3 regions of the Paenibacillus sp. FSL F4-0125 genome follow, and region 3 is predicted to be linked to each of the others. Evidence: riboswitches for the same ligand, from Rfam matches in the RefSeq annotation. Region 3 holds a riboswitch; each other region holds the start of a gene.
The links. Region 3 has a riboswitch for cobalamin ahead of NST74_RS04480 (DUF4430 domain-containing protein). Riboswitches for the same ligand answer to the same signal wherever they lie in the genome.

Region 1 (10,378 bases), 140 kb from region 3:
CACCATAATTAGGATAATTTCCATTCACATTATACATCCATCCACTACCGCTACCATGGTCAAATTCTCCATCGCCAGCTATGGATTCAACATACACACTTCCAAATGTACTGTTCCAAGAATATCTATAGTCGATATCGCGGCTATCTAGCACTCTCTCTAGTACAGACCATACTGTGTCACCAGATTGTAGCTCTACCTGTACAGATGGAACAACAGATCCCTTCTTAATCGTAAGCTTATCCACGGATAGGGTTACGTATGTCTTCGACGGAGTGGTTCCTCCACCGTCATTGCCACCATTACCGTCACCACCAGGCGTTTGTACTGCACTGGAGGAATACGCAATGTAATCAGTGAAATGATTAGTTTTTACGATTAAATCATTTCCACTATCATAGGCATACTCAGACTTACCGCTTGCAAAGCCTAAGTCATCGCTTGCAAATTTTTGAATCGCATGAGGTGTACCATTTTGAATATAAGCTGCATCTTTTCCTTTAAGGTCCTTAAAGGTTAACGTAATAAATTGACTGAATTCTACTCTTGCACTGCCACCCATGGAAAAAGCATGAATAATGCTCTCCAGCTTCTTATCTTGGGAAATAATCTGATTCAGACTATCTTTTAGTGCAGCTTCTGTGCCTGTTAAAGGTGACATCAGTTCAATCGCAGAGGCATCTCCGCTTGTAACTTTTGCACCCTTAGGAATGACTACAGATACGTCACCTTTGGCAGCCTCAATCTGAGGAAGGTCGCTGTTACTAGGTAAACTAACACTAACCTTCGATTGTTGACCTTTAGGAATAACTACTGTTATTTCCTTGTTGCTGTCTCCGGCGCTGATCGGAACGATATAATCATGAGCATCATCATTGATGATAACTTCCGGCTTATCACCAGAAGGTAACGGGAATTCTTTTGGACCCTCTGGTTGTACAGGTGGTTGTTCAATTACCACATCATTCATATCAAAAAGACGGTTACTATGATTGGTCAGACGGTCATAAGACACTAGTGCATACGTACCTTGGTCCGTAGCCATACCATCTACTCTACCAGTGAGAATATGCTTAAATCCACCATCCGGATCAGCAAAGGTAAGCAGTGCATCTATAAGCGAATTTCCTTTTTTAACAAACCTTGGGTCACTGTGCGGATCTACGCCTACACCAGTTAAAGCAACAATGACCTGTGCGATGCTCTCACTGCTTGTGCTTCCCCAGCTTGTAAATCCACCTTGATCATTTTGCGTACTCGATAACCATGCAACCGCCCGATCCACAGCAGCTTTTACATTAGGATCCTTTACGTAATAAGGTGCAAGGGCTTGCATCGTCATTCCGGTGATATCGGTGTCGGCTTTAGTACCAAATAACGCCCATCCACCAGTCGGTGCTTCTTTTTCTAAAATATACTGAACCAGTTTTTCTCTTGTGGTTTGATCTGTAACGCCTTCTACTACAGGAATATCATAGTTATGACTATCTAAGGCAATCAGTGCAAATATAGGACCATTAAGCCCCTGCTTCTGAACATATTGAAAATCTGCAAGTGCATTTCTTAGATCATAGCCTGCAACATTCGTGATATCTTTTCCGATCGAGGTAAGTCCTAGAATCGCTCTGGAATGCTCAGTACTTTTCGAAGCGTCGAGTTTTCCATCCTTCATTAGCTTAGCTACTTCAGCAGCTACATTGTTATAATAAAGATTGTAATAGCCACTTGGAACCTCGTAATTGGCCCGTGCCAGAGAAAGAATTGACCATTCCCCGCTGCCTGTTCCAAATGACGGATTCTTTACAGTGTTTAGGATATAGGCAAGGTTTTTATTTAATTGTTGTTTTGCTACAACGGTAGTAGGCTGTTCTAATTGAACATCCGTCATGTCATAGAGACGTTTGCTATTATTAATCAGACGATCATAGGATACGAGTGCATATGTACCTTGATCCGTAGCCATAGCGTCTACTTTACCGGTGAGAATATGCTTGAATCCACCATCCGGCCCAGAGAAGCTAAGTAAAGCATCTATAAGTGAATTTCCTTCTTTAATAAACCTAGGGTCACTGTGCGGATCTACGCCTACGCCAGTTAAGGCAACAACAACCTGTGCGATGCTCTCACTGCTTGTGCTTCCCCAGCTTGTGAATCCGCCTTGATTATTTTGTACACTCGATAACCATGCAATCGCCCGATCCACGGCAGCTTTTACATTAGGATCCTTTGCGTAATAAGGTGCAAGGGCTTGCATCGCCATCCCGGTCATATCGACGTCGGCTTTGGTTACACCTAATGCCCAGCCCCCGGCATCTGCTGCACCTTTTTTAACTTCTCTATCCAAGATGTACTGAACCAGGTTTTCTCTTGTGCTTTGATAGATTACTCCCTTCTCATCAGGATCAGGGAATAATACTGGAATTTCGTAGTTATAACTATCTAGTGCAATCAGAGCAAATATGGGACCATTGTTCCCTTGCTTCTGAATATATTGATAATCAGCGAGTGCATTTCTTAGGTCATGACCTGCAACATTCGTGATATCTTTTCCGATAGAGGTAAGGCCTAGAATCGCTCTGGAATTCTCTGTGCTTTTGTTAGCGTCGAGTTTTCCATCCTCTTTGATCATCGAACTTATTTTCGTAACTACATTGTTGTAATAGAGATTGTAATAACCGTTAGGTACTTTGTAGTTCGCACGTGCTAGAGAAAGAATCGACCATTCTCCGCTACCTGTTCCAAATGACGGATTTTTTACGGTGTTAACGATGTAGGCCAAACTTTTATCTAACTGTTCTTTGGCAGTAATTTTATAAGTAACCTGATAGGTTACATTATCTGCTTTGTTTCCTGCGCCATCCACAGCCGTTACTGCGATTACGTTACTACCTGGGTTAAGAGATGCTTTGTACTCACCATTAGTAGCTGACAGAACGACTTGGTTCAGCTTTACTACTGGAATAATGTCTTTGTAGACATTGTCTGTAACCACTACTTTGAAGCTTAAATCTTTACTGGATACTTCCTGTTTATCTTGTATACCTTCTATCAAAATCGTAGGCTTCTCTGTATCTGGCTCTTGTACTAACGCATTAATCTGCTCTACTAGAGCTTGATCAACCTCTGTTGTTACAACTGCACTATCGGCAATTGCTTCATTGGCATGAGCCGGGATTACGCTTGTAGAGAACGTCGTGATAAATACAGCTACAATGAGTAACCAAGCCAAAAACTTATTTTTCTTCATGTTTCCATAACCCTTCCCTTCTTTTCCTATGATAAAAAACAGAATAAACTTTTTTAGCACTACAAAAAAACCACTCAACATAACGTCAAGAGGTTTAAGATAGTGAACCGCAACAATAGCAGGCATATACTATATCAAACACCTCTCTATCGCTCGTAGAGTTTAACGGTGTATCAGAAACAGGCAGATATTCTGGCTCAAGTATCATCACCCTTGCTACCTTCCCAGTTTCCCAGTGGTACCTTGCAAGGACTCCTCTTTCACAGCGGCGGGACCGCGCGGGATTCACACCCGCTTTCCATTTAACCAATCTATGATTGTGTCTCCGAAACATTCATAATTGGCACCTATTGCTAATATTAATTTTTCCATGCTTCATCATATCTAATATAGATGCTTTTGTCATGCAATATTTGTTTTTTGTATAACAAGTAGTTGGAGATAATTCTATTGAATATCAAACCATTTTAACCACAATATACTCTTTTTCTCTCAGCTCAAAACCATCCTCCAGTGACAAAGAGGCCAAATCAAAGATTCGGTCATACTTTTTATTACGTGGGTGCCCTTCCTCCTCTGCCCAACAAGTATAAAGCTCAAACTCGGTACCAGCTACTCCGATATCTGTCATAAGTTTAAATAACTCCCGGCAACACTTGAGTGAGGCGTTATATGAACCCGATAGAGTATTCTTTAGCTCAGGGGATACAGAGAAGCTACCCCAATTAGGTGAAATCCGATACACAAACGGACTCCGAAAATGCTTGCGAATCTCATCGTTCCAATACCCAAGTTCCTCTATAAAAATACCTGCTGCATCTTCTTCCGAGTCATATACAAGACAGTTCTCATCTCTTAAATGAGATAGATCTGCGATGTCATCCAAAGGAATTATGCCTTGCAGGCGCAGAGACTCTCTTTGTTTCTTATACTCTGGTGAATTTTTCACTTCATCATATGTCTTTGCTGACAGTACACTGCCTCTTTCTCCTAACGGAAGCTCTTTAGCCGAGCCTATGTAATGAAATCTGCTCACTGGTTATTCCTCCATGACTTTTGGGATCACTTCAAATCACTAATTTCCATATGAATTTACCACAAATTAGTAAGGTACTCACTACAAATGTTCTATGTTAGGGTATTTGGTAAGCGTTTACAACAAAAATGGAGGTGTCAGTGTTCATCTACGTACCAAAGTGCTTGAGGAAAGGTCAGGTTTAAGCATCCCCAAAAATGATCTTACAAAGGAGAATTCAATGACTACTCGAATCCAGAAATCCTTCTTATCATTGACCCTTGTTACCGCTCTTCTGCTCTCTTTGTTCTCATCCATTGCCGCCGCTGCTACCAAGGACGAGCAACAAGCTAAAGCAGCACCAAAGAGTAAAATCCAATCCTATGTAGACGATATGCAGCCCGGATGGAACCTTGGCAATACTCTAGATGCTACAGGTGAGGATGAAACCTCCTGGGGAAATCCGCGTGTGACCCAAGAGCTGATTAAGAAAATTGCCGCACAAGGCTACAAAAGTATCCGGATTCCTATCACTTGGGATTCACACATAGGTGAAGCACCGAACTACACCATTGAAAAAGCTTATCTTGACCGTGTCGAAGAAGTGGTCGGCTGGGCGCTGGACGCCAAGCTTTATGTAATGATTAACGTCCATCATGACTCCTGGTTATGGGTAAGTCATATGGAAGAGAAGCATGATGAAACGCTCGCGCGTTATAACGCAGCATGGACTCAAATTGCGGACCGCTTCAAGGATAAATCCGATAAGCTGATGTTCGAAAGCATCAATGAACCACGCTTCACAGATGGCGGAAGCACCGATGAAGCAAAGATGGAGCAAATGCTTACGGAACTCAACACTTCCTTCCATCAGATCGTTCGGAACTCCGGTGGAAAGAATGATGTACGTCCGCTAGTTCTACCTTCATTAGAGACTTCTCCTACGCAGCCTAGAATAGATCAGCTCTACAAAACGATTACAGCTCTCAAAGATCCGAATATAATTGCGACCGTTCACTTCTATGGCTTCTGGCCGTTCAGTGTGAATATCGCTGGCTACACCACGTTTGAAAAAGATACAAAAAACGATATCACCCAAACTTTTGATAACGTTTACAACACATTCGTAGCTAAAGGAATTCCGGTTATCGTTGGTGAGTTCGGACTACTGGGCTTCGATAAAGATACAGGTGTGATTGAACAAGGCGAGAAGCTGAAATTCTTCGAGTACCTTACCTATTATTTAAAAGAAAAGAAAATGACCTCTATGCTCTGGGATAATGGGCAGCATTTCAACCGCAAAACGTATAAGTGGTCCGATTCCGAGCTGCAGGGTGTATTAATGTCCGGTCTGAAGGAACGTTCCTCCAGTACCGAGAGCGATCTGGTCTATCTTAAAAAAGGTGCAACCATCAAAGACACCAAAGTGAAGCTTAATCTAAACGGAAATAAGCTTACTACCATTAGTGTAAATGGCAAATATCTAACTAAAGGCAAAGATTACACCTTAAATGGCGAGGAGCTTACACTCAAGGCCAGCCAACTTAAAAAGCTCACGGCTTCCCAAAAATACGGTGAAAATGCTGTGTTAACGCTGAAATTCAACAAAGGCGTTGCGTGGAGACTAAAGATCATCGTGAATGACACTGCCAAATTAAGTGATGCCAAAGGTACGACTGAATCGTTTGCGATACCGACTACTTTTAATGGCAACCAGCTTGCCACGATGGAGGCTGTCTATACCGCTGGCGGCAATGCAGGCCCTCAAGATTGGACTCCATTCAAGGAGTTCGGCAATACTTTCTCACCGTCTTATAACACGAAAGAAATTAAGCTGCTCCCAGCCTTCTTTAAAGATGTTAAAGATGGAGAGGTCATCTTGAAATTCCACTTCTGGAATGGTGATATCCTTACTTACAAGATCACGAAGAGTGGCACTAGTGTTGTAGGAAAGTCTTCTTAGCTTTCACTGTATAACATAAATAGGAGTGTCCCTTCACAGGGACACTCCTATTTTAAACTACATCATACATAAACTTCTTCATACGTCATCAACATCAAGCGATAGACCAGATATACTCCAAGATAGGCTCCCGTTAAAAGGAACATCGGATTCAAAAAAATCGCATGGATTGAAGTCATAAATACTGTGTTATCCCTTAATATTTCATATATGGCTAGGGCAGAAATATTACCTAAGATAAGCGCAGACAACACAGAAGCTACATTAAATACAATGCGCCACTTTATCCATTTCCTTTGTATCATTAGCATGACAATGGGTACCACTATACTGCCAAGTACGATTAGAAATTTCATCCAATCACCCCGATATCTTTTTAATCCTCCAGCTCAACACTTTCGATTTGACCCTCGGCATTCACTGTCCATTCGATATCAACACCTGGCATCAATCCAAGCTTGTCCTCATCTTCGATCACTACATGATCGGGGATGGTTAGGGTCTGCTCTCCCCCACCTTCGACTTTAACGGTAACCTGTTTACCATTAGACGTAGTAATCTTTCCATCATATTCAATCTGCTGTAAAACAATCTTTTGGCTCGGATCCGTAATGGTAACCCGCTTGCCGCCGTCAGTCAGCAGCTCAATCTTTTTATGATAGCCATCCTTTAAAGTGACTTCCTTAATGACTCTCTGAACGCTAACATCCGCCGGAAGCCCCTCTGTATTGCTACCGGATGATGCATTGGGTTGTTCTGTTGCATTGTTCGTAGCCGCAGGTGCAGTGGCTTCTGTTGTAGGCGTTGGAGTTACTTGTGTGGTTTCATTGGCAGCTTTAGAGCAGCCACTTAATAGGACGGTGCAGGCACAGATCAAACAAAGAATTGAAGTTCGAATCTGCCGTTGTGAATTCCCTTTATTCTGTGTCATCATTTACCTCCGCATTTAAATTTCTTCCAGTTCTATTTAGTGAACATAGTTTTACCTCTTCCCTTCCTTTTATACCCTAACTTCCACATATGAGATCGATAGAATGGTAACAATTTATGAACATACAAGCATAAACGCCTTCGGCGTCCTTATAAGGACGATACGCGTTTAAGCGAGAAATATAAGACATAAAGTATGGTGCGAAACTTATACTTTCTTATATTTTCAAAAAACCGCCCTGATTTAAGCTCAGTGGCGGTTCTAGTAAAGCAAATTATTTGCTTCCGGTAAACGTAATTCCTTTTATAAAGAAGCGGTTGAAGAATGCATAAATAAGTAGTGCTGGCAGGGTAAACACCATTGATGCGGCCATAATATAATTCCAATGGCTAATATATTGGCCCTTAAAAGTATTGAGACCTAGTGTAAGTGTGAACATCGACTTGTCTGACATGAACATCAGGGGCTTCAGAAATTCATTCCATGCACCCATGAATACAAAAATCGTCTGAGCCGCCAACGCGGGGATGGCTAGTGGCAGAGCAATGCGGAAAAATGTGCCGAATTTATTTAGACCATCCATCTCGGCAGCCTCCTCCAGCTCTTTCGGAAAGCTCAGGAAGAATTGCCGCATCATAAAGATAAACGTTGCATTTACCATCATCGGCAGCGTCAGCGCGGCATAAGTGTTCAACAAATCAAGCTGTTTCATGATCAAATATGCTGGCACGATAGTCAATTGACCGGGAATCATCTGTACAGCCAAGATAAGAAAAAACACAACCTTGCTGCCAGTAAAATCAATACGTGCAAGCGCATAACCTGCCATAGAGTTGAACAAGGTATTGCATAGCGTTGAAACTACAGCGATGAGTGCACTGTTGAACATCCATCTGAGGAACAGCGGTTCCTTCACGAAGATGTCATAATAGTTCTGGAAAGTGAACTGCTTTGGAATAAAGTTGATACTCCCTGACACAATCTCGCTTAACGGTTTAAACGATGAGGATAGTGCCCATAGGAAAGGTATGACCGTTACGCACCCATATGCGAATAACAGGAAATATAGAACCACCTTAACCCCTTTGGAATAGTTAATAACCACCTGATCGTCCTCCTAGTTCAGCTTCTCTTCGGAGAATAGCTTCCGCTGAATCAGCGTTACGATCATAATGACCGCAGCCAGCATGACAGCGAGCGCAGAAGCGTAACCGAAGTCGAGATTTTTAAACGCATACTGATAGATAAGCAAAGCCACCGTTAAGGTGGAGTTATTCGGGCCGCCGGAGCCTGCCGAAAAAATATACGATTGATCGAATAGCTGAAAGGTACCGATGATTCCCATGACTACCGTGAAGAAGGTCGCTGGCTTAATCATCGGAAGCGTAATAGAAATAAAACGTCTAAATCCTCCTGCTCCATCCAGCATGGCCGACTCGTACAATGCATCAGGGATATCTTGCAGTGCAGCTAAGAAGACTACCATAAAGAACGGAGCAGTAGACCATATATTCATAAGCATGATCGCCTTAAGAGCGACCGCCGGATCTCCAAGCCAGTTGTAACCATGTAAACCTACGAACTCAAGCACACGGTTCAGCAGACCGTTCGAATTGTAAATCCACATAAAAATAAGTGACAATACCGCCGAGGAAGTAACCGTCGGCATAAAAAAGACGATTCGGAAAAAATTCTTAAATCTAAGCTTAGCATTCAAAATAACGGCTAATAAAATAGCAAATGCAGTCTGCAACGGTACAACGAACAGCGCAAAGGATGCCGTGTTTTTCAATGCAATCCAAGCTCTCTCGTCACCGGCCATACGTGTAAAGTTATTGAATCCAACCCACTTGTAACTGACATCACCAAGTAAATTTACCTTATGTCCTGATAAATAGAGCGAATAAAAAACTGGCAGGAACAAAAAAGTGCCCAGTACAAGAATAGTAGGAAGCAGGAACAGATAGGCCGTCACATTATTTCTTAGTTTCTTTCTAAATGTTGAGACTTGAGTCATGCTTCACTTTTCCTTTCGTATCAGAATGAAAGAAGGAAGGGGTGGTCCGAAGACCCTCCCCCTTCAATCCATTTATTTTGCTGCTTCAATTTCCTTATTCGCTACATCTTCAGCTTTCTTCATTGCATCCTCAAGCTTGGAGTTACCCATAAATGTATCTACAAATTGGTTATTGAAGTTATTAGTGATGGTAGGCAACGTAGATGCGGCTTGCCATGGTGTTGCATAAGAAGCACCCGCTACAATTGCTCCACGCAGTTCATCCTTGTCGTAGCCCAGCTCCTGTGCGACCGATTTCCGTGTAGGAAGTGCGAACCCTTTGCTGGTCCAGGTCTTCATTCCATCCTTGCCTGTCAAGAAAGAGATTAACTGCCAAGCCGCTTCTTTCTTCTTCGATTGCTTGTTCATTACATAAGCTACCGTAAAGGCCATTGTGCCTTTAGTGCCGTTCACCGTTGGAAGCTCAGCGGTAGCATAATCCAGATCCTTGTAGTTGGATTCCAGGAATGGAATCGCCCAGTTGCCTTCGAATACGATAGAAGCCTTGCCTTGCCCGAACATTTCTCCACCCCAGCCAGCGCCTACTTCCTTAGGCTCACCGGAGGATTTATCAACGTTGTGCATATCTACAACAAGCTGCAAACCTGGGAGTGCTTCCGCAGATGCGAAGGTTGCTTTGCCTTCTTCGTCAGAAACTTTTCCACCAAAAGCTTGGATCATAAACATTTGACGCGCAAGCTCAGGAGCAACGCCGAAACCATAACGAGTGATTTTGTCACCCTCTTTTTTGGTCAGCTTGATTGCGTCTGCTTTCAGTTCATCCCAAGTTGTTGGAGGTGTTGTAATTCCCGCTTCGGCAAAATCCTTTTTATTGTAGAACATAGCGAGCGTAGAGAAATCCTTAGGGAATCCGTAAGATACATCATCTTTCTTAAAAGCATCGACCATTGGCTGTTCAAAATCTGCAACATCAAACTCAGGTGTCACATAGCTGTCCAATGGCTCCAGCACATTGGCTTCAATGAGACCAGGCGCCTCGAATGCGTCCAGGTAGAAGACGTCCGGACCTTCTCCACCTATGAGTCTTGTCTTGATAACGTCCATGTATTGATCAGCTATAACTTCGTAATTCACTTTCACATTCGGATATTTAGCTTCGAACTCCTTCAGCGTCTGATTAAGCAGCTCCTGCTCTTCTGGACTTG
Region 2 (10,378 bases), 3.8 Mb from region 3:
ATCGATCCATACGCTTTCCAGAGAGCTGAAATTAGATTATCCGGCAGCTGTTGGTTATGTAGCCAAAGGCAATCAGACACCGGTACTTTTTGATCAGCATTTGGAAGAAATTAAAGATGAGCTTACAACGCTCGCCTTACCTTATGAGACACTTAGTATTCCTATCAAATACGCAGAGGTGGAATCTCAGACTGGACCAGATCGCACGTTAAGGCTTCCCTTGATTGCTTATAGTGATTATAAGCTTGCTCTGCTTCGTGCAGGGTTTACGACGGATGAGCGCCCTCTTAGTGGAGATGAAGGACTGGTGATGATCGGTTCGCAACGAGATCGGAGTCTGACAGCGGGTAGAGTGAAGCAGGTCTACACCCTGAAGCAAGGTCTTTCCATTCGTGAAACGGGGTATACCCAGCATGTTCCGATAGCCGAATATCTGTTGCCGGAGCTTGATGGAAGGGATGGAGGAGACTTCAGCGGAGTTGTGATTAGCGATGAGCTATACAAGGCTATTGATCCCGTACAGACTGATTTGTATACAGGATTTTATATGGATGACTTCCCGCGAACGGTTGGTATAGCGGCGGATCTTGCTCATAAAGGCAAACGTTCCTATGAAAGTAACTCTCCATACGCGATTGTTGTTAGTGGCACGCTGTTTGAAATACAGAGAACGCTGTATAACACGATGCTATTCGCTTCTTTACTGGTAGGTACTGTCTTTTTCATTGCAGCAGGCAGCTTCCTTTACTTCCGGCTATATACAGATCTAGATCATGATCGTCATCAATATTCTACATTGTCCAAAATGGGACTTACAGATCAAGAGCTAAACCGAATTGTAACGATTCAATTGTCGTTGTTGTTTTTTGTGCCAGTTGGGGTTGCTATTTTGCATAGTGTGTTTGCCTTTATTGCGCTTCAGCGGTTGTTCTACTTATCAATTGCTGTGGAGACAGGGGCTGTATTGATGGGCTATTTGGCTGTCCAGGGACTTTACTTCTTTTTTATTCGCAGCCGTTATTTACGCAACTTGAAGAAGAACTTGATTTGAATAATGGGGGTTACGAAATGCAAGCATGGATTACAGAGTTTATGGAGCAGTTTGGTTATTTTGGTATTTTCCTGATGCTCGCTTTTGAAAATATTTTTCCACCGATTCCTTCCGAAGTGATCCTTCCTTTTGGCGGATTCATGACAACCACAACGAATTTAACCATCCCTGGTGTAATTATTGCTGCTACGCTTGGTTCTTTGCTGGGTGCAGTGATTCTATATTATATCGGTCGTTTGCTGGATGTAAATCGGTTGGAAAAGATCGTTGAACGCTGGGGCGGTCTACTCCGAATCAGCAAAAAAGACATTCACAAGGCTGACGCTTGGTTTGATAAATATGGCTATTGGACCGTATTATTTTGTCGGATGGTTCCACTAGTGCGTAGTTTGATTTCGATTCCGGCAGGGATGTCCGGTATGAAATTTGGCGTGTTTATGATCTTCACAACGATTGGTACACTGGGCTGGAATCTACTGCTTGTGCTTATTGGCGCAGCTTTGGGTGAAAACTGGGAAGACATTGCCATGTATATGGATATGTACTCCAACGTAGTGTACGTACTTATTGCTGGGGGATTAGCAGTTTTGGGGTATTTGTACTTCCGCAAGCGTAGCCGGAGAATGAACACCGAAGGTTGAGCGAAGAAGGACTTATAGATAAAAGTTATGATTAAAAAGGAGGAGAACAAATGGAGCTATTATCGATTATTAAAGCTATTATTTTGGGGATTGTTGAAGGATTGACCGAGTTTGCTCCGGTATCCTCCACAGGTCATATGATTATTGTTGATGATATGTGGTTAAAATCGACAGAGTTATTTGGGCAATATACGGCCAATACTTTCAAAGTGGTTATACAACTGGGATCAATCTTAGCAGTTGTTGTTATTTTTAGAAATCGGTTCATTGAACTGTTGGGCTTAAAGCGTTTCAGTCGTAAACAGTTGGACCCTGTAACTGAGGAACAACCCCCGCTCGAAAAGGGTGGACATCTTAAGCTTACACAGGTGCTTGTAGGTTTAGTTCCGGCAGGTGTGCTGGGCGTTCTGTTTAATGATTATATTGATGAGCATTTATTCTCTACATCTACCGTGTTAATCGGTCTAGTAGTTGGTGCGGTGTTAATGATTATTGCGGATCTATTTGGACCCAAGAAGGTCCAAACAGAGAGTGTCGATCAGATTACATATAAGCAGGCACTAGGTGTTGGTCTTGTCCAATGCTTCTCGTTATGGCCAGGATTTTCACGTTCCGGGTCGACGATTTCCGGTGGTGTCCTTCTTGGTATGAGTCATCGTGCTGCTGCTGATTTCACATTTATTATGGCTGTTCCAATTATGGCAGGGGCCAGTCTCCTCTCACTGATGAAGAATTGGCAATATTTCACCATCGATGCCCTGCCGTTCTTCATTGCAGGCTTTATCAGTGCTTTTGTATTTGCGCTGTTATCGATGCGATTCTTCCTGAAATTGATCAACCGGATTAAGCTTTTACCATTTGCTATATACCGGATAATACTTGCCGCTGTAGTATATTTCGTGTTTTTCTAAATCCGTTATAAGGAATCGATATAACAGAAGCCCCCGTCATCTATTGCAGATGACGGGGGCTTTCACGTATGATGACATCAGATTAAGACACTCAGTTTATTAATTATAAGGATAAAGTAAAAGTTTCACGAAATACTTTCTTATAATTCTCGCATAAACGCTTACCGTCCTTAAAAGGACGCCAAAGGCGTTTTAGCAATTAAATTATAAGAAAGTAAAAGTTTCACGAAATACTTTCTTATAATTCTCGCATAAACGCTTACCGTCCTTAAAAGGACGCCAAAGGCGTTTTAGCAATTAAATTATAAGAAAGTAAAAGTTTCACGAAATACTTTCTTATAATTCCCGCATAAACGCTTACCGTCCTTAAAAGGAAGCCAATGGCGTTTTAGCAATTAAATTATAAGAAAGTAAAAGTTCACTTTACCCTTATAATTCTCGCATAAACGCTTACCGTCCTTAAAAGGACGCCAAAGGCGTTTTAGCTTGACAATATCGGAGACAGGTGCTTGCCGGGAATTAGTAATTCGGTAGGCTTAATAGGGAAATCGGTTCGAAGCCGATGCGGTCCCGCCACTGTAACGGAAGAGTCCATAGCAACATACGTCACTGGCAATTTACTACTGCTGGGAAGACTGCTAAGGATGCTGACACCGCTAGCCAGGAGACCTGCCTGTTTCAACAGCACTGCTTCACCTACGGAGGATAGGAAGGTGTTAGACGTGAACCATAGGTATATTATGGGCGTCTTTCCCTTTGACTTTTTTAGGGAAGGGCGCTCTTTTTAATAGGGATGTTATGGTTTCAAGCCAAAATAAGAAGATGGAGAAGGGGAGCTGCAAAGTGACGAACAAAGTAAAAGTAAGTAATCTTGGCTATCCAAGAATCGGAAAAAACCGCGAGTGGAAGAAAACGTTGGAAGCCTTCTGGGCAGGTAAAATAAAAGAGGAAGAGTTCCGTACTGAAATGGCAGGCATTCAACTTCAGCATTTGAAGACTCAGCAGGAGGCAGGGATTGAGTTAATTCCGGTAAATGATTTTACATTCTATGATCATGTGTTGGATACGGCTGTAATGTTCGGGATCGTACCTCCGCGTTATGCGTATGATGGTGGAGACATTGGGCTTGATCTTTATTTTGCGATGGCTAGAGGGAACGCTGAGGCTACCGCCTGCGAGATGACGAAATGGTTCAACACGAACTATCACTATATCGTTCCAGAGATAGGTGCACAAACGCCGCGCCTGACGGAGAATAAACCACTGGAAGCATACCGTTTCGCCAAGTCCCAAGCGGGAATTGAGGGAAAACCTGTGGTTTTAGGCCTTTATACCTTCCTTAAGCTGTCAAAAGGTTTTGCATCTGCGGATATTGCGAAGATTGCCGCTCGGTTTCTTCCGGTTTACATTCAGCTATTGCAGGAACTGAAGCAAGAAGGAGTAAGCTGGGTACAAATCGATGAACCAGCGATTGTTACAGGAATAAATGAATCAGAACTATCATTACTTAACTCGATTTACACAGAAATTGCTGAATCCGTGCCTGGATTAAATATTATTCTGCAGACTTACTTTGAAGCTGCTGAACCACTGGAGGCATTGTTCAAGCTTCCGGTACAAGGTTTAGGTCTTGATTTTGTCCATGATGGCGGAACGAATCTGGCATCGATTGAGCGCCTTGGCTGGCCTGAGGATAAGTGGCTGGGAGCGGGTATTATTGACGGACGCAACATCTGGCGCTCGGATCTGGATGCTAAACTGCAGCTAATCGAGAAGCTGAGTGTACATGTACCGCTTGATCGTCTTATTCTACAGCCTTCTTGCAGTTTGCTGCATGTTCCGGTTACTGTTCAGGGTGAGGTGAAGCTGAAGGCAACCGTCAAGGCTGCATTAGCTTTTGCTGATGAGAAGCTTAAAGAGCTTGGCCTGCTTGCTGCAGCCTTAGAGGGTACTGGAGAAGCTACTGCTGCGCTGACAGTCAGCCGCGAAGCTCTTACAGCCTTCCGTGCACTTCCCGAACGCGGCCGTAAGGATGTAGCAGAGCAAGTTCTCGGGCTTGCAAGTTTACCAGACCAACGCAGTCTGCCTTTTGCAGAGCGCCTTAAGGTGCAGCAGGAGAAATGGCAGTTACCACTTCTGCCAACGACAACGATCGGAAGCTTTCCACAGACCGTAGAAGTGCGCCAGGCAAGGTTGAAATGGCGTAAAGGTGTATGGAATCAGGAGCGGTATGACGGGTTCGTTCGTGAGCAGATTGAAGATGCAATTACCTTCCAAGAAAAGCTGGGTCTGGATGTACTCGTGCACGGTGAGTTCGAAAGAACCGATATGGTGGAATTTTTCGGGGAGAAGCTGGACGGGTACTTATTTACCAGTAATGGCTGGGTTCAATCCTACGGATCCCGCTGCGTTAAGCCACCGGTTATTTATGCGGATATAGCATTTATTGAGCCAATGACTGTTAAAGAAAGTGTCTATGCTCAGTCTTTAACTTCTCTTCCTGTTAAAGGCATGTTGACAGGTCCGGTTACGATTCTCAATTGGTCTTTCGTACGTGATGATCTTAGTCGGGAAGAAGTAGCCAATCAAATTGCCTTAGCACTCCGCCATGAAGTGAAAGCTTTGGAGGATGCAGGCATAGAGATGATTCAAGTAGATGAACCCGCTATCCGTGAAGGACTTCCTTTGAAAGCTGAAGATCGTGAGGGATACTTAAATTGGGCGGTGAAGTCGTTCCGTATCGCGACAAATCATGTGAAGGCTACAACGCAAATTCATACTCATATGTGCTATAGTGAATTCAATGACATGATTGATTCCATTTCAGCGATGGATGCGGACGTCATCTCTATTGAGACTTCCCGTAGCCATGGGGAACTGATCGTCAGCTTTGAGGAGCAGGAATATGATAAAGGAATCGGTCTTGGTGTGTACGACATCCATAGTCCACGGGTTCCTGCTGTAGAAGAAATGACAGCTAATATTGATCGTGCTTTGCGGGTGCTGGACCCAGAACAGTTCTGGATTAATCCGGATTGCGGTCTTAAGACACGCGGCTGGCAGGAGACAGAGGATGCACTGCGTAACATGGTAAGAGCAGCCGCTATTGCAAGAGAAAAGGCAGGAGTTACTGCCTCCTAATAGCGAAAGAATAAAGCAATAAATTTAAGCTGGGAACTTCTCCCTGGCTTTTTATTTCAGCCACTTGATAATAATTCTCATTCTTGATAGAATGAGAAAAGAAAAGAAGGAACCGTGGAGGGTCCCTTCAAATCATCACCTTATTTGCTTTCGAAAGTCTTACAATCTGTCTCTTCTGCACGTGTAGGTTCTTGGGAACTGTGGAAAGCTACAAAGATAGAATCAGCACTGCATTTGTTCTCTTCTGCCCAGTGGGTGCAGGAGTTAACTTCGCAAATTACGTCTTTTGCCATGAGGGTTCACCTCCCCTTGGTGTGATAGACAGCATCATGAAATGAACTGCTCTGTTCAGCAAGGTGGAGCTTGTCCGAACAGAACCATGCCGCGCCCTCATTCATTATGAATAGAGGGTATTTGGTATTTTCTGTTTGATTAGACGTGGTAATTGTATCAAATAAAATGTATGTAAGCAAATGGGTTATTCAATAACGGAAATACGACAAACTTATACAAATAAATATAAAAAAACACAAAAGACATCTTTTGCTTACATGTCTAAAAATAGAAAATAATCCTAAATATCTATATTATTACAAAAATATTCTGTTAATATTTTCAATGGGGAACGGCCGATCCTAATCTGAAATATTGGAGGATGAAGATATTGAAAAAGTTCTTATTTCCTTTTGCCCTTATGTTCATATTGTGCTTACCGCTTTATGCAGGTGCGGAAGGTGTACATAATGACGAAGCTCCTCAAAATAGTGAATCAGAAATCATAAAAGTCTATAAAGCCTCAGATATGGGATTGTCAGAAATTTCAGTAGAAGAGTACAATGACATTCTTGCGCAAGGACAAGCTGTAGAGGCTGCTAAAGAGGGGCTGTTGGCAAGTGTACCTCTGCTCAAAACGGATTCTTCCTATGCAAGTGCCTCTGCTATTGCACCTAGAGATGCTTACCAAACAACGATCTACTCCTATCAACAAAATGGTTATGTCTCCTATGTCACTAGAAGTGGCTTGACTAGAAGAATCTCTCAACCTGTATATAACAGTGCTTCTGTAAATTCGTTGTTAAACATTAGCTATTCAGTATCTCAAGGCTATATTGCGAATACAAGCTTTGGTGTAACCGCAAAACAAACAGCTGTAAGTGCTGGTATTACAGGCGGTTCATCATGGTTCAATACTTATGGTGGCAGTAACACGACAACTGCATCAGTGAATCCGTACAACTATGCTTGGATGGAATACACGCCGATTATGAATAACTCATTTGGTGTAATCACAGAGAAGAATTATGTTAATGTTCAGGGTTCTTCAGTTCTTGTAAGTACTAATAGTTATGATGTTGATATTTACACGGCGAGATTATTAAGCGGATCGCTACCAGATGGCGTGTATGTTATTAAACAAAGTGCTTCTAACCCAGGTTGATTTTGGCACGAAATATAATAGCTTTAAACTAAAAGAGTCGCTGAAATGCGGCTTTTTTTCCTGTTTAGAGAGCATAACTCAAAAGAAACTGTTTTTCATTCCATTTTTAAGTGCAACCTTCCAAGTTTTGGAACGTCATAGTATAGAGTGACGGAAGAGATCTGCTTAGAACAAGACATTCCGGAACGATATTATGATCCGTGCAAGCGGTATCTATTACATTTTTGGAGGAATGAGAATGCGCAAATGGGGTCTACATTACTTATGTTTATTAATTCTTGCGGTGGTCTTGGCGGGGTGTGGCTCAGCGGATAGGAATTCAGCGGCAGATAGTTCGGCAAAAGAAAATGGTAGTACGAGTAACAATGCAGCAGCAGAGGTACAAACGCAAAGCTCGATGGCCTCATCTGCGGACCAGAGTACCGCGGCAGCTCCTGAGACAGAAACAGGTGGCGGCGAGAACTTGGCTGTAAAGGGATCCACACCAGACAATACAGTTCAAGCAAGTGCAGGATTTACTGGTAGTGATGTAGTAGCGGGCTTGAACAAGAAGCTGATCTATAAAGCGAATCTTAACATGGAAGTAGAAGACTATGGAAAAGCACAGACTGAAATACGTAATTTAGTAACCATGGCAAATGGATATATTATTGAGTTTAATGAAAATATGTCGCAGTACGAGCAAGGTGGGACGTTTATCCTTAAGGTGCCTGCCTCCGGATTCTCCCCGTTTCTGAATAAATTAGAACAAGTAAAACACGAATCTCTACAGCGCAGCATTCAAGGACAAGATGTCTCTGAAGAGTATGTTGATCTGGAGTCGCGTTTGAAGGCCAAGCAGTTAATGGAAGCACAATATACAGAGTTTATGAAAAAAGCAACGAAATCCACGGATCTGGTCGCCTTCGCGAACGAGCTTGGCTCGATTCAGGAAACCATTGAGCAGATTAAAGGTAGAATGCGATATATTAATCAGAATGTATCCTTCTCTACAGTAGAACTGAGAGTGTATCAGACGGATGAAAGCATTGCTGTCAAAGAGAAGGAAGAGCAAGGACCGTTACTGGAACGTGCTTCAGATGCTCTAAAAGGAAGCTTGAATGCACTATCTGTTATGTTTCAGTGGATTGTCGTTATCCTAGCTGGAGCGTTACCGATACTAATTGGAGTAGGCATTATCCTAGCTGTCGTTCTAGTTTCTCGCAAAAATATCCGCGAGCGTCGGGAGCAGCAGACCGAGAAGATGCGTCAACGAAATAAGGAGCTGAACAGAGAGCAAATCATTCCTGCGGCAAAAGAGATCAAGGAGGCAGCTTCAGAAGATGATCTGAAGGCTAATAAGGACTCAGAGAAAGAGTAGGCGCTATGAAATTAAAGAGCCCTCAATCCAAGGAATTTCATGGATTGAGGGCTTTTCTAATAAAAGGACGATATTTTTTCTTATGTGCAGAAGATTGAAAATTATGCAGGCTGGAAGAGCACGCGATACTCTCCATAGCCTTCTTTCTCTAGATCCTCTTTAGGTACAAATCGCAATGCTGCTGAATTTATACAGTAGCGTAGCCCGTTTTCCCCGGGACCATCGTCGAAGACATGACCTAGGTGAGAGTCTGCTACTTTGCTGCGTACTTCTGTGCGAACCATCAAATGACTGAGGTCTGTCTTTTCCTTCACAGCGTAGTCCCGGATCGGACGGGTAAAGCTTGGCCAGCCGCAACCGGAATCGTATTTATCCTGCGAGCTGAATAACGGCTCACCAGATACGATGTCTACATAAATACCATCTCCATGGTGATCCCAGAAATCATTCCGAAAAGGGGATTCTGTTGCACTATTCTGAGTGACTTCATATTGGAGTGGCGTTAGACGCTCTTTCAAGCTTTGTTTGTCCTCTTTATGTGTCCAGTGAGTTTCGATAAAATCTTCTCGGCCGGAACCTTTACGGTAACGTTTGTAGTGGCCTGGATTCTTACGATGGTAGCCCTGATGATATTCTTCGGCAGGATAGAAGGTGGTTGCCGGGAGAATCGGAGTTACAATCGGACTAGAGAATCGACCGCTTGCTTGCAGAGCTGCCTTGGAAGCTTCTGCTTGTTGTTTTTGTTCCTCCGAATGGGTAAAGATCGCTGTTCCGTAAGAAGTCCCGCGATCATGGAATTGTCCACCTGCGTCGGTAGGGTCAATTTGCTGCCAGAACAGCTCAAGTAACTTGCTATAAGGGAAAATAGCTGGGCTGAACGTAATTTGTACAGCTTCAACATGTCCTGTCGTTTCCGAACAAACCTCTTCATAGGTCGGGTTTAGAGTATGACCGCCGGTATAGCCAGAGACGACACTAATGATACCTGGCAATTCTTCGAACGGCGAGACCATGCACCAGAAGCACCCGCCGGCAAAGGTTGCTTTTTCTGTCTTGGTATTTATATGGTTAGTCTGATGTTCACTCATTGATATCCCTCCATTCACATAATGCAATTAAATAGATCACAATTTAATTATAAAGCAAATACTAACTGCCTGCCAGTTTGCGAGCAAATAGTTCTTCACTAACGATGATTCTTCGCTTCTTGAGAGCGGGGACGCAAGCTCAGTCCAGCAATAATCAGTACTGCGGCATACACAATGATGGCTGTAATTGCACTTCCGGGATGCTGCAGCAGATGATCTCCGAGAAAGGCGTATAAGGCAATCCCGGGTATTTTTCCTATGCCAGAAGCTGCAATATAGCTCCAAAAAGGCAGACCAGCGGCTCCGGCGTAGATGTTGACCGCTGTTTGGGGAATGATCGGCACGAGACGAGCAAGGACAATGGAAGCGAAAGGCCGTCGTTCTATGCCGGCTGTGAACTTTTCAAGCGCGGGTATGGAGGCTAAGTAAGCTCTTGCCTGGCTTTGAAATAAGTATTTTACAACGCCAAAAAGGATTGCCGCAGCAAGATTTGTAGCCAGCCAGCAGATTATAGCACCCGCTAAACTCCCGTAAGCATAACCGAAGAACCCGATGACAGCCTTGTAAGGTACAACTGGAAGCAAAGCCAGTAAAGTTGCAATCCCTATGGAACTGAAAAGATTATGATCCTCTTTCATCCAGCTTAGGATGTCATATCTGTAGATAAACGCAAGGATTGTGGCCGAAACATAAAGAATAATCGAGAACCATTTCTTCATAGATAATATGCCCCTTCTTCCTCTCATTC
Region 3 (10,378 bases):
GTATTTATATCCTGAGACAGCTCCCCAAGGTTGCTAATAATCTCTTGGCTTTGAGTTACGCTGGAGTCGATTTCCTTCATCTGTTCAATGATGTTATCTACGGCGATTACCCCTCGATCTGTTGAACCAGAAGCAACTCCCATAAGGTCGGACATTTCAAAACTGCTACTTTCTACGGCCGAAATATTATTGGTCATAGCTTGTATAGACTGAGAGGTACGATTAATGCTTTCCGTCTGTTCATCAAAGCCCGCTGCAATCTCACCTGAAGATTCGGCGATCATTTGCGAAGCCAGCGAGGTCTGCTCAGCACTAGCGCTCATCTCTTGCGATGAGGCTGATAACAGCTCTGCACTCTCCGCGATACCTTGCATCATCTTTCGTAAGCTCTCCAGCATATTGTTAAATGAGCTATTAATTTGGCCGATTTCATCCTTAGCGGTATACGTTGCTATGACAGTTAAATCTCCATTTTCCGCCCGCTTCATTAAACCTTGCAGTTCCTTAAGCGGTTTCGTAATCAGTCGAATGATTGCAACACTAAGCACGATACAAATAATCCAAGAGAACGATATCAATACTATACTTTTAGTCTTCATTCTTTCAGCGGTAGCAGTGGACTCTAAGTTATATTCTCCAGCTCCCTTTAGCAACGAATCGCTTATTCCTTTAAGCATATTGATCATTTTCTCACGAGAAATACTAAAATCCCCCGTGAATACTTGAAAGGCCTCTTCTCTACCTTTGCTATCGGCAATCTGAATAATACTGTCCCTTTGTGCACGATAGTCTGTTAGGGAGGACTCATATTCCTTTATTTTGCTCAAAATGGCACTATCATTGTACTGGACGGTCTTCAGCTTGTTCAATAGATCATTATTTTCCTGAACTTTTCCCTTAATGCTCTCTAACAAGTCTTTGTTCTTGTTTGCATCAACGCTAATCAAACGCTCCAAAAGAAAGGCTTCAATGGCCCGATTATTTGTACGCATTTGCCCCACGTAAGAAATTGGCAACAAGTTTTCATTGTACGTCTCTTTTGTTTTTTGGGTCATTTTGTCCATGGTGGTAAAGCCAGTTATCCCCACGATGTTCAACATGACTACAGAAAATACTAAAAGAATCCCAATCTTAAACTTCACTTTCATATTCTTCATCTACATTCCGCCTTCACATAATCTAACTCACTATCTATTTTTATCGGTTAAAGAAGTGAATTGTTTGATGATTTTAAATAAAATTATGAATGAAATTGTCGAAAAAAAGTGTCTGTTGTCAAATATTGCAACGAACGAAAATAAAAACGGACACTCGATCCGCTAATACTCCGAATCGCAGTGCCCGTCTTACGAATAATCAGACGTACTTATTCACCCGATGAATAGTACCAATATACCGTATCACCGTTCTCTAAAATGTAGCTGTCTGCACTTATACTTGGATCAGCATCTCTATTCGTCTTGTACTTCCATCCACTGCTAGGTCCGCCATCAAATTCGGCCAAACCATCTATAGATTTCACATATTTACTACCAGCGTTTCCGGATGATACTACCTTATCCCCTAATTGACTAATCAGTAAGCTATAAGCTGTCTCACCTTCTTTTAGAGCTACTGTAGTATTGTTAAGGATCGTTCCCTTCTTGCTACCCCCAATGACTGACAGGGTGGCCGTAGCTTTAGCGGGAGCAATAACATCTGAAGCAATGTTTAGTGACTGAGTATAACGCGCCACACTAGGCACACTATCTTTAGCATACCCGGTTACAACGATCGTATAGGCATTCGCTGGTAGACCTTGGTCAAATGCAGCTACACCCTTAGCATTTGTGATCGCCTTCTGATCACTGATCAAGACCTGCACGCCAGCGGCTGGAGAAGTCACTGGATCGGAAGTAAAGGTATCCTTATTCCACACCCACTTTTTCTGAGAAACTGTTACTGTGAAAGCTTCACCCGGCTTCGGCTGTGCGGGAGATACAACAGCAGTATCAACAACCTGTGTGGTTTCTCCGGCATAATAGACAAGAACACGGTCGGATTCCTGTAATTCAAAGCTGTCCATGCCCACACTAGGATAGATCCATTCTCCGCTGCGCCATACAACGAAGCTCCACCAACCGTCATAAAGACCTTGCGTAATGCCATGAATGCCAGATACAAAATTACCATACGACGATTTCGTGATATCTACTTTAAAATCCTTAGACGCCCCCAATTGCTGCAGTGCTTCAAGCGCATTGGAAGCCTTTAAAGTCCCCTCACCGATCAGCCCTTGCGGACCTTCAACGGTAAGTGAAGCCGTTACATTCTTTGGAATCACCTTTAGATCTTGAGTATATTTAGCAATCGATGGTGCTTTTCCTTCACGATAGCCTGTTACATTCAGCTTGTAGTCACCTGCTGGAACATTCCCTGAGAATAACGCTTCACCTTTTGCGTTTGTTGTTACGATGCGATTTCCAATTTGGACCTGAACGCCAGAAGCTTTGGCGATTACCGGAGAGGACGTATTCGTTACAGCGTCCCATTTCCATGTCTTACTAGTCACTACTACAGTAAAAGAATCGCCCTCTTTGAGGCTTGGCTTGGACACCGTTACCGAATCAACAAGTTTAGTATCATCTCCGGCATAATAAACCAGAACCTGATCTGAATCTTTAAGCACAAAATCGTTCATTCCAACATCTGGATTAATCCATTGACCATTACGGGATACAACATACATCCATCCATCGTAACCGCCATAGGTTCCAGCCAGAATACTTCCAATTCCAGTGACATAAGCGCCGGAAGGATTCGTGATTGGCAATTTCGTCTGAAGAGCCAGCTTTTCTAGTGCACCTAATACGTTGCCGGCATATCCATATCCCTGTGCTAAAGTACTCTCAGGACCCTCTACAGTAATCGGTGCATAGATTAGTACATTCTGAACGGATGACTTAGAAAAATCGTACAGTTTACTGTTGCTGCCTTTATGGAGTAGATTGTAGGCTACAAGCGCCTGAAGGCCCTGTTCTGTAGCTAGAATATTGCTGCTTCCGCCACGGCTATGAGCGAAGCTGCCGTCAGCGAGACGGTAGCTCAGTAGATTACCGATCAAACTCACTTTATTCTTGGTATATTCTAACCCACTTGGATCTACACCAAAGGATGTGAGACCTAGAATAGCTTGTGCTGCACTTTCAGCACTATCTCCGTAACCTCCATGGCTATCCTGAGCTTTGGATAACCAAGATACGGCTTGTAGTCCCGCTGTGTAAGCTTCCGGATTAATCTTATGTGCCGCTAGAGCGGTCAAAGCTATTGCTGTCATATCGGGCTCACTGGCGCCTGTAGTTAAGGCAAATCCACCGTCTTGATTTTGCTTGGAAAGAATCTCAGCAAGAAGCTTATCCGTTGTCCATTTCGCATCTTTAGGAATATTATATTTCCCTGAGTCCAGTGCGAGCAAAGCATAAACCGGATTATTAAGCGTCTGTCCACTGATTTTGTCATGATTATAGATCTTCTCTATTAAGTTATAACCAGGACTTGTTCCGCTTCCAGCAAAGCTGGTAGGATCGGCTCCTATTGCTCTTACTGCGAGTACGATTCTCGCGTAATCCGTTACGCTCGCGAAATTCCCCTCTGCATCATTCACCTTTTTCTCAAGAGCTGCTCGATAACTTACTGGCAACTTGTATCCCGCTTGAGCCAGTCCAATCGCTTGCCAATCCGACTGCACGCCACCCTTTAAAATAAATTCCGCAGCCGTATAGGTCGCATCCGCAACATTAATCCGTTCTACATTAGCAGCAGAATCGCCAGATGCTTCCTGCCCGGAGCTAACGCCCGCCTCCGCAAAGATGGTTCCTGCCGGAGCAAGAGATGTTCCAAGAATCGATATGACCATGAATACGGCCAGTCCAAGTACAAAAAACCTGGAGGAGAATATTTTCTTCATTGTTCAGCCTCTTTCTTTAAAGGAATGGATACTACACAAAATAAGAGCGCACAACATAAAGACCGCCCCTATGAAGGGCGGCCCGGGAAGATAACAAATCGAGGCTGGGGCGCATGAACCTCTACGACCACACAGTCTATCTGTATATGTTCCACATTCTTACCCCACGAAGAATAGAAACGCTCACGAAAAAGGCAGGTCTCCTGGCTAATGCTTCATTGCCGCTCTTCACCTTCCCGTCCTAACTGCTGACAGTGGTTCATAGAAGAGACGCTCCGCATTTACAGTGGCGGGACCGCGCCGGAATTTTACACCGGACTTCCCTTTTAAGCAGACTCTGATTTAGGGGAGTCTGCACCTTTTCCAATATGTATTATCTTATTTTCATAATCATATCTATTAATACTCAGCATGTCTATAGAAAAGCTTTGTATGAGCAACAAAAAAAGAACAGCAGAACCAAACCTTTCGGTATCGTCCTGCTGATCAGAAATTACTTTATTCGGCTGTTCCTTCCGGACTTGCAGTTGCCGAAGGTTCAGCACTTGAGTTAACACCCGTTGTATCCTTTGGAGCGGGATCTACGATCAACGTAAATCTACCAGCCTTGATCATACTATGCTCGACGATTGTCGCACCCGGCTCCATAGTAACCTCCACCTGATAGGAAGGTTGCTCACCTTCTGTAATAGCTGTCGCGGACGGCACAACTGTGCTGCCCTCTGCATCAGAGGAAGGTGTAGGAGATGGAGAGGCCTCGTCTGCAGTATTAGTAGCATCTACGCCTTCCGCCGTCCCCGCAGTCTTATCAGCGGCGTTCGTATCGCCAGATAAGTCTCCATCCGTTGACGGCACTGAACAAGTCCCATTGCTAGCAGCAACCTTAAAGCTCTTATCCACTACATCGGATGAAGTCATTAAACTAATCTCCGTCGGATTAAATTGCACACAATCATCCGCGTTGGCAAACGTGAACACCAATACACTGCTTCCTTTATCTCCTTCGGTACCTAGATCCTTCAGGTATACGGAAGCCGGAGGAAGCATACTGCCTGCACTCTGAACAGGTGTCGGTGCAGGGGTTGTCCCAGGCAGGGCCGTCTTTGGATCTTCCGGACGCAGCATACTGAATACGATAATTGCGATAATCACCAGAATGCCAGTGATGGAACCGGAGATCAGGAGTCGAAATCGGCTGCGGCTGATCCAGCGCGCCAGCGGGGAAGCCAGCTGGGAGCGAGCCTCATTGTAGACATTTTGTAGAGCAGGCCGAGCTGTAGCGACATAGCTTTTACGAAATTCACGATTCTTGAATGCCTCGCGGTCACTGCTCTGGAAATACTTTAGAATCGCCCGGCGGTATCCCGGGTGAAGCTTTTTATTCGATATCGTAAATAAAGAATTTCCTTGAGACCATGCAAAGAATCGATAGATCACATCCTTGTCGTTACCAGCTTTATGCTTAACTAACTCCAGCAATGCGTCATAATCCAGCGGACCACCCTCGCGTTGACTCGTGTAGTAGAAAGCTAGTGGAAGACGTTCAAACGGTTCTAACACCCGAGCTTCCTTTAGTAAACGGCGACCGAGCAGCTGTACATCATCCAGCTCCTTCGGAGACAAGCCTGCAAATATCTCTTCATTCGGCTTCTCTTCACCAAACCAGCGATAAGCAGCGCGGAGTGCATTTTCTTTCTGCTTGCTAATTCTATCTAGTGGCGGCTGCCAATCCACAACATTGCCATAACGTAAGAAAACAACCTCTAATAAGTCCTCCTGCGTCATTTCAGTAAGAGATAGCCGATTCAGCAAGAATCTGTCTGCAGATGCTGCAAGATCCTGCATGAGCGAGAGTACTTTAGGAGATACGCCTGTCCCTCTACGTCGATCTTTCTCCGCTTTATCTACAGTGCTATGAATTTCCGCCACCGCAGCAACCGGATCCGTCTCCAGTTGTAGCTTTTCCAGCAAGTAATCCCTTACTGCATCCTGAGCAAAAGGTTGCTCTAACGCAGCTGGCAGAAAACGGCCCCAATGGAGTACAAAATTCAGAATGTCCACAGATTTAGATGCAGCAATTAGTCTTGACTCCATATAAGGCTCTAATAACTGCTTGCGGAAATACGATTCAGACATTACCCGTTGAAAAAACGCAGCACTTAGCTCTTCATTACTTTCAATGATCCCGTAAGCTGCATTAAGAACATCTTTGCGTCCCGCTTCCACGCTATGAAGCATTCCATTAATGAAATAATCAACGATTCTGACTTTGTAATTATGATCCTTGAGCATAAAATAATCTTTAAAGCACTCCATAATAGCAGGCTCTGGAACATTCCTTTGCCGGACTAAATCAAATTCTCGGTCGAACCGCTCCAAGAAAATATCGTTCAGTCTGATTCTGGAATGAATAGCACCCTCCGCCTTAAGGTAAGAGAGCAATCCGCTTAGCACCGTGCTCTTATTCTCTGTATATAAATGCTCATTCCCCTGCTCAATCTCATAAAATACAGCTAACTCATTATAAAAAGCGAGCGATAGCTTATGCTCAGGACTTTCTCCACGCAGGATCTGATCAGCAAAACTTACGAAATCGTCAAGATCCCCTGGATTTAGAAGTAACAGCTTCCAAACCAAATCAGCATACGGCTGACGAGACTCACCAAAATCCACATTCCCCATCCGACCTGAAACCAAATCAAATGTAAAATCCTTCTCGATATTGCGATCACCGGGACGAAGCGAACCTTTTTCCACAAAGCTAAGATGAATATATTTACGGCTTTGCGGTTCATTGGCATACGTAATCACGCCTAATCTACGGCGGAATTCATACGGCAGCACGCTATATAAAATCTCTGTAAGCTCCACCGCACGTGCGGACAACTCCGTGATAGATACATTAAGGCCGATATAGATTTTTTTCTTACCTGCCACAGAGAGCATCACCGCTTGCAGCAATGCCTTAAATATCCCTTCATTAATTCCTAACAAGCGTAAGCCCGCTATAGGATCAGGGCGACGATCCGTACGTATAACTGGAATATCAGACAGCTCCGGCAAGGTTCCGCCCAGCTCTCCGTCATAGCTTCTTGCGAAATCAGCATGTAGCCAATCTCCGTAGTTCTGAACAATCTCTTCTGATCGTGAGGCAGGAACTACAAAGTTATGTGCGAAAAAAGCGCTGCGTTGGCCCGTAAAATCCGTTGCTTGATAACGACTCATCCCAATGACTGTGTCGCCATTCTCTGCATGGAACAGGTGCAGCGCACTAGGATATACAGACTCATCCTTCTCTCCGCGCGCGGCCAGCTCAGCCGGAGCATCATAGAGGCAGAAGGGATGCAGTGTTTTTTTGATAAAATTATTATCTAGACTGTCCGACTTCGCTACCGTATCAAAGCCTTCTGTGGAACGAAACAATCCGCGGCGTTCGCGGGTGTACATCTGTTGGGCGATCTTAGACCCTGAGAATGCATTCACGGGCCGTCGCTCCCTTCAATATACTTCAGATTATGCAGCAGCCAAATAAATGGCTCGTCTACGCGAATCGGGCTTACCACACCCTCAATCTTCTGATTTACAGGATTACTGCCCAGAGCAGATACCGCAAAATAACCCGTATTTGAGAAGTAAACATCCATCGTATCTTTAAAAGGTCTGTCCACTTTACCGATAAATCTGCGAATCTCTCCGTCGATATTATGGAACTCATCCATATTCAATGTTTTGCGATGAACATAGTTATTGAATACATTACTGTTAGACTTGATGTAATCGCCATCCTCATCCTTCAGCGAATGCAGCATATCACTTTTTGCAAGAACGACTGCTGTTGGAATGTCTGTTTTGCTCTTTTCCTGATAGGCGATAAAATCACCAAACATTGTCAACACAACGTCACGCGGCTCGTCATATTGCGAGACCCATTCTCCCGGACGATCGCCGATATTAATATGAATCTTCTCACGGATCGAACGGATTTGCAGCGGATCGACCATAAACAGAATACCGGCAGAGTTCTTGATATGCTGACCATGTAGTCCCAGATAATCCTGATCCACCATGCCCTCACCTGCTACATCGAAGAACACGAGTGTCAGCGGCGGCTTCTCTTCATCCTTAAAGACGAATTGAAAAATAAACGGCTCTTGCATTTTTTCCTTTTGTGTAGAAGCAAGCAGATCCCCACGCTCAAAAAGCGGTTCTTCATATAGCGTGCGGAACTTGCGGCTAATCTCTGCATTAAGCGGCATACAAGCGGCATCAAAATGACCTGCTGTCGTATGCTGCAAGGTATGAATCAGAGCGGTCATATACACCGACTTCCCGACTTGGGAAGCACCGATAATCGAGATAATGTTACTAGGAACTTTGCCTGCAGTCACAGGCAGCTCGTTATGACAGGAAGGACAAAGCCGTCTGCGTGTGAGCACTCCATAGCGATCCGTAAGCCCTGTTAACACATGATCGGTATAATGATGGTATTCTTCCGGAATATCCGCCGGATTAATGATCGCTTCTATGTCATCCACCGTATCGAGCCCAAAGCGCTCACGGTATTTATTTAAGGCGTCATCCTCGCCCAGCGCGTAATTCTCATCGTCCTCTCGGCTATGCATAGCCCGAAAGACCACATCCTCCGGAGAGAACTTGGTGAAGCAATAAGGACACACTATATCGTAAAAAAGCGGCCTTGGCTCCGGCTGATTCTTTTTCATAAAACGGCTAAAAAAAGACATCTACTCATCCTCCCAAAAGTTGTATCTGCGTATCTTGCTACGGACAGGCAATGTCCAACATTCGCTTGTACGCGTAGACTGATATCTTACTCCGGCACCAACTCGTAATAAAGCCCATACTTAGGACCATCGGTAAAAAAGATGCGTACAAAATCATCCTTGCCGATCTCGATTGGCGGGAGTACGTTTCGTCCAGGGGCGAAATCCTGTACAAAGGGAAAGAGAATACCATCCTCTTTCCCTGCGGGATGTCCTCCCCGTTTCTTGACATAACAGAGGACATCCCGGGCTACTGGAACTTCTGCCGTAATTGCCATATGTACGGTCTTTTGTTTTCCGAATAATCCTTTTTTTTGTTGAATGGAATAATAAATTCTGGCTTTGCCTGCACTGACCACCACACGGTTCGCACCGTCACTTTGCCTCACCAGCAGTGTCTCTCCGTTCTCAGCAAGGCGAGCAAATATGGTATAGGAGACTAGGCCGATCTCATCCAATCGGTCACGGTATCCATTGTTAGACTTGTATTCCTCACGAGTATAGAGCTTCATTCCGACCGGCGGAATATCTCCTGTTCCCATGGAAGCCTCTTCTGCGGAGGTCTTGTGGATGTACACTGCCTGCACGCCGTCCGGCCAGCGCCATCTCAGCGTACAGAACCGGTCATCCACTTGAGATGTCACATCCGTTATTACCAGAGCGGAAACATTATCCTCGGCGTACCTCATTACTGTAAGCCCCTTTCAACTACTAGAATCCTTTGCTGTTCCGATCTCTCCGTCGGCCAGGAAAGCTTTCTGACGTTGGAGTTGACGCTGCATTATTTCTTTTATTACGGTAAATACGTCCTTCTCCTACCGGAATGACGCCTGTAAATAATGAGATGATTGCAGCCAATATAAGAACAGCTAGGAGGCGAATAAGTCCATCAGTGAAATTATGACCGCTAAGTCCGAATTCCAGAACAAGTCCTGCGAACAACCCTGAGATTACGCCGCCAATCCCGAAGCTTTTTGCTAAATGACGATTATCAAACATAATGCCAAGTCCGAGTCCAAGTCCAGCACCGATTAGCATCAGCGACAAAATACGAACTGCAGCATAGTATGGACTATCTGCTGTAGCATCACTGCGCACCGTAAGCAATGTACGATCTCCCAAACGATCATAGATTTGCTGGAATACATCACCCAAAAGGGCCGTATCTGTCACATCATAATAGTGACCGCCTGTTATTTTCGCAATATCCTGCAGCAACTGGGTACCCGCAGGATCCTGCATCCCCAGACCAATGGTATTTACAGCAATTCCACGATCTATATAGGTCTGCAATTCTCGTGAAGTATCGAAATTGCTCACACCATCCGACAGCAAAATGACCATAGCGCCCTGATTTTTTTTGCCGTCACTGTCTATCTCTTTAAGTGCTTCCGAAATCGCACCGCTAATGTTCGTGCCACCCTCAGTTGGCTTCAAATTATCAATTGCAGTCAGCACCTTCTCACGATTCTGCGAATCTGAGAGTGGTGTTAACGGCTGGACGACTACTGCTTCGTGGTTAAATGTCACCACCGCTACCTGATTGTCATTGTCCATTCTCGCAATTAACGCCTTAGCGGCTGAATAACGGCTGTTATCAGGATCACTCTGCGCCATACTGCCAGAGTCATCGATAGCCATAACTACATTC

Region 1: linked by a shared signal. The riboswitch ahead of NST74_RS03865 (S-layer homology domain-containing protein) and the one ahead of NST74_RS04480 (DUF4430 domain-containing protein) in region 3 are both predicted to bind cobalamin.
Region 2: linked by a shared signal. The riboswitch ahead of metE (5-methyltetrahydropteroyltriglutamate--homocysteine S-methyltransferase) and the one ahead of NST74_RS04480 (DUF4430 domain-containing protein) in region 3 are both predicted to bind cobalamin.

The regions. Positions count from the first base shown of each region.
Region 1 covers NZ_JBBOZJ010000001.1:870,418-880,795, reverse strand. The annotation lists gene NST74_RS03865 (S-layer homology domain-containing protein) at 1-3,247, opposite strand, end outside; cobalamin riboswitch at 3,413-3,613, opposite strand; gene NST74_RS03860 (hypothetical protein) at 3,705-4,283, opposite strand; gene NST74_RS03855 (cellulase family glycosylhydrolase) at 4,504-6,225, shown strand; gene NST74_RS03850 (hypothetical protein) at 6,288-6,581, opposite strand; gene NST74_RS03845 (hypothetical protein) at 6,602-7,159, opposite strand; gene NST74_RS03840 (carbohydrate ABC transporter permease) at 7,431-8,255, opposite strand; gene NST74_RS03835 (carbohydrate ABC transporter permease) at 8,274-9,173, opposite strand; gene NST74_RS03830 (ABC transporter substrate-binding protein) at 9,246-10,378, opposite strand, start outside.
Region 2 covers NZ_JBBOZJ010000001.1:4,780,486-4,790,863, reverse strand. The annotation lists gene NST74_RS21380 (FtsX-like permease family protein) at 1-1,051, shown strand, start outside; gene NST74_RS21375 (DedA family protein) at 1,069-1,692, shown strand; gene NST74_RS21370 (undecaprenyl-diphosphate phosphatase) at 1,743-2,603, shown strand; cobalamin riboswitch at 3,090-3,294, shown strand; gene metE (5-methyltetrahydropteroyltriglutamate--homocysteine S-methyltransferase) at 3,426-5,744, shown strand; gene NST74_RS21360 (DUF1540 domain-containing protein) at 5,885-6,037, opposite strand; gene NST74_RS21355 (hypothetical protein) at 6,400-7,182, shown strand; gene NST74_RS21350 (DUF4349 domain-containing protein) at 7,421-8,542, shown strand; gene msrB (peptide-methionine (R)-S-oxide reductase MsrB) at 8,644-9,630, opposite strand; gene NST74_RS21340 (TVP38/TMEM64 family protein) at 9,729-10,349, opposite strand.
Region 3 covers NZ_JBBOZJ010000001.1:1,012,238-1,022,615, reverse strand. The annotation lists gene NST74_RS04485 (methyl-accepting chemotaxis protein) at 1-1,157, opposite strand, end outside; gene NST74_RS04480 (DUF4430 domain-containing protein) at 1,367-3,946, opposite strand; cobalamin riboswitch at 4,123-4,323, opposite strand; gene NST74_RS04475 (GAP1-N2 domain-containing protein) at 4,445-7,429, opposite strand; gene NST74_RS04470 (TRAFAC clade GTPase domain-containing protein) at 7,426-8,688, opposite strand; gene NST74_RS04465 (beta-mannanase) at 8,775-9,416, opposite strand; gene NST74_RS04460 (vWA domain-containing protein) at 9,439-10,378, opposite strand, start outside.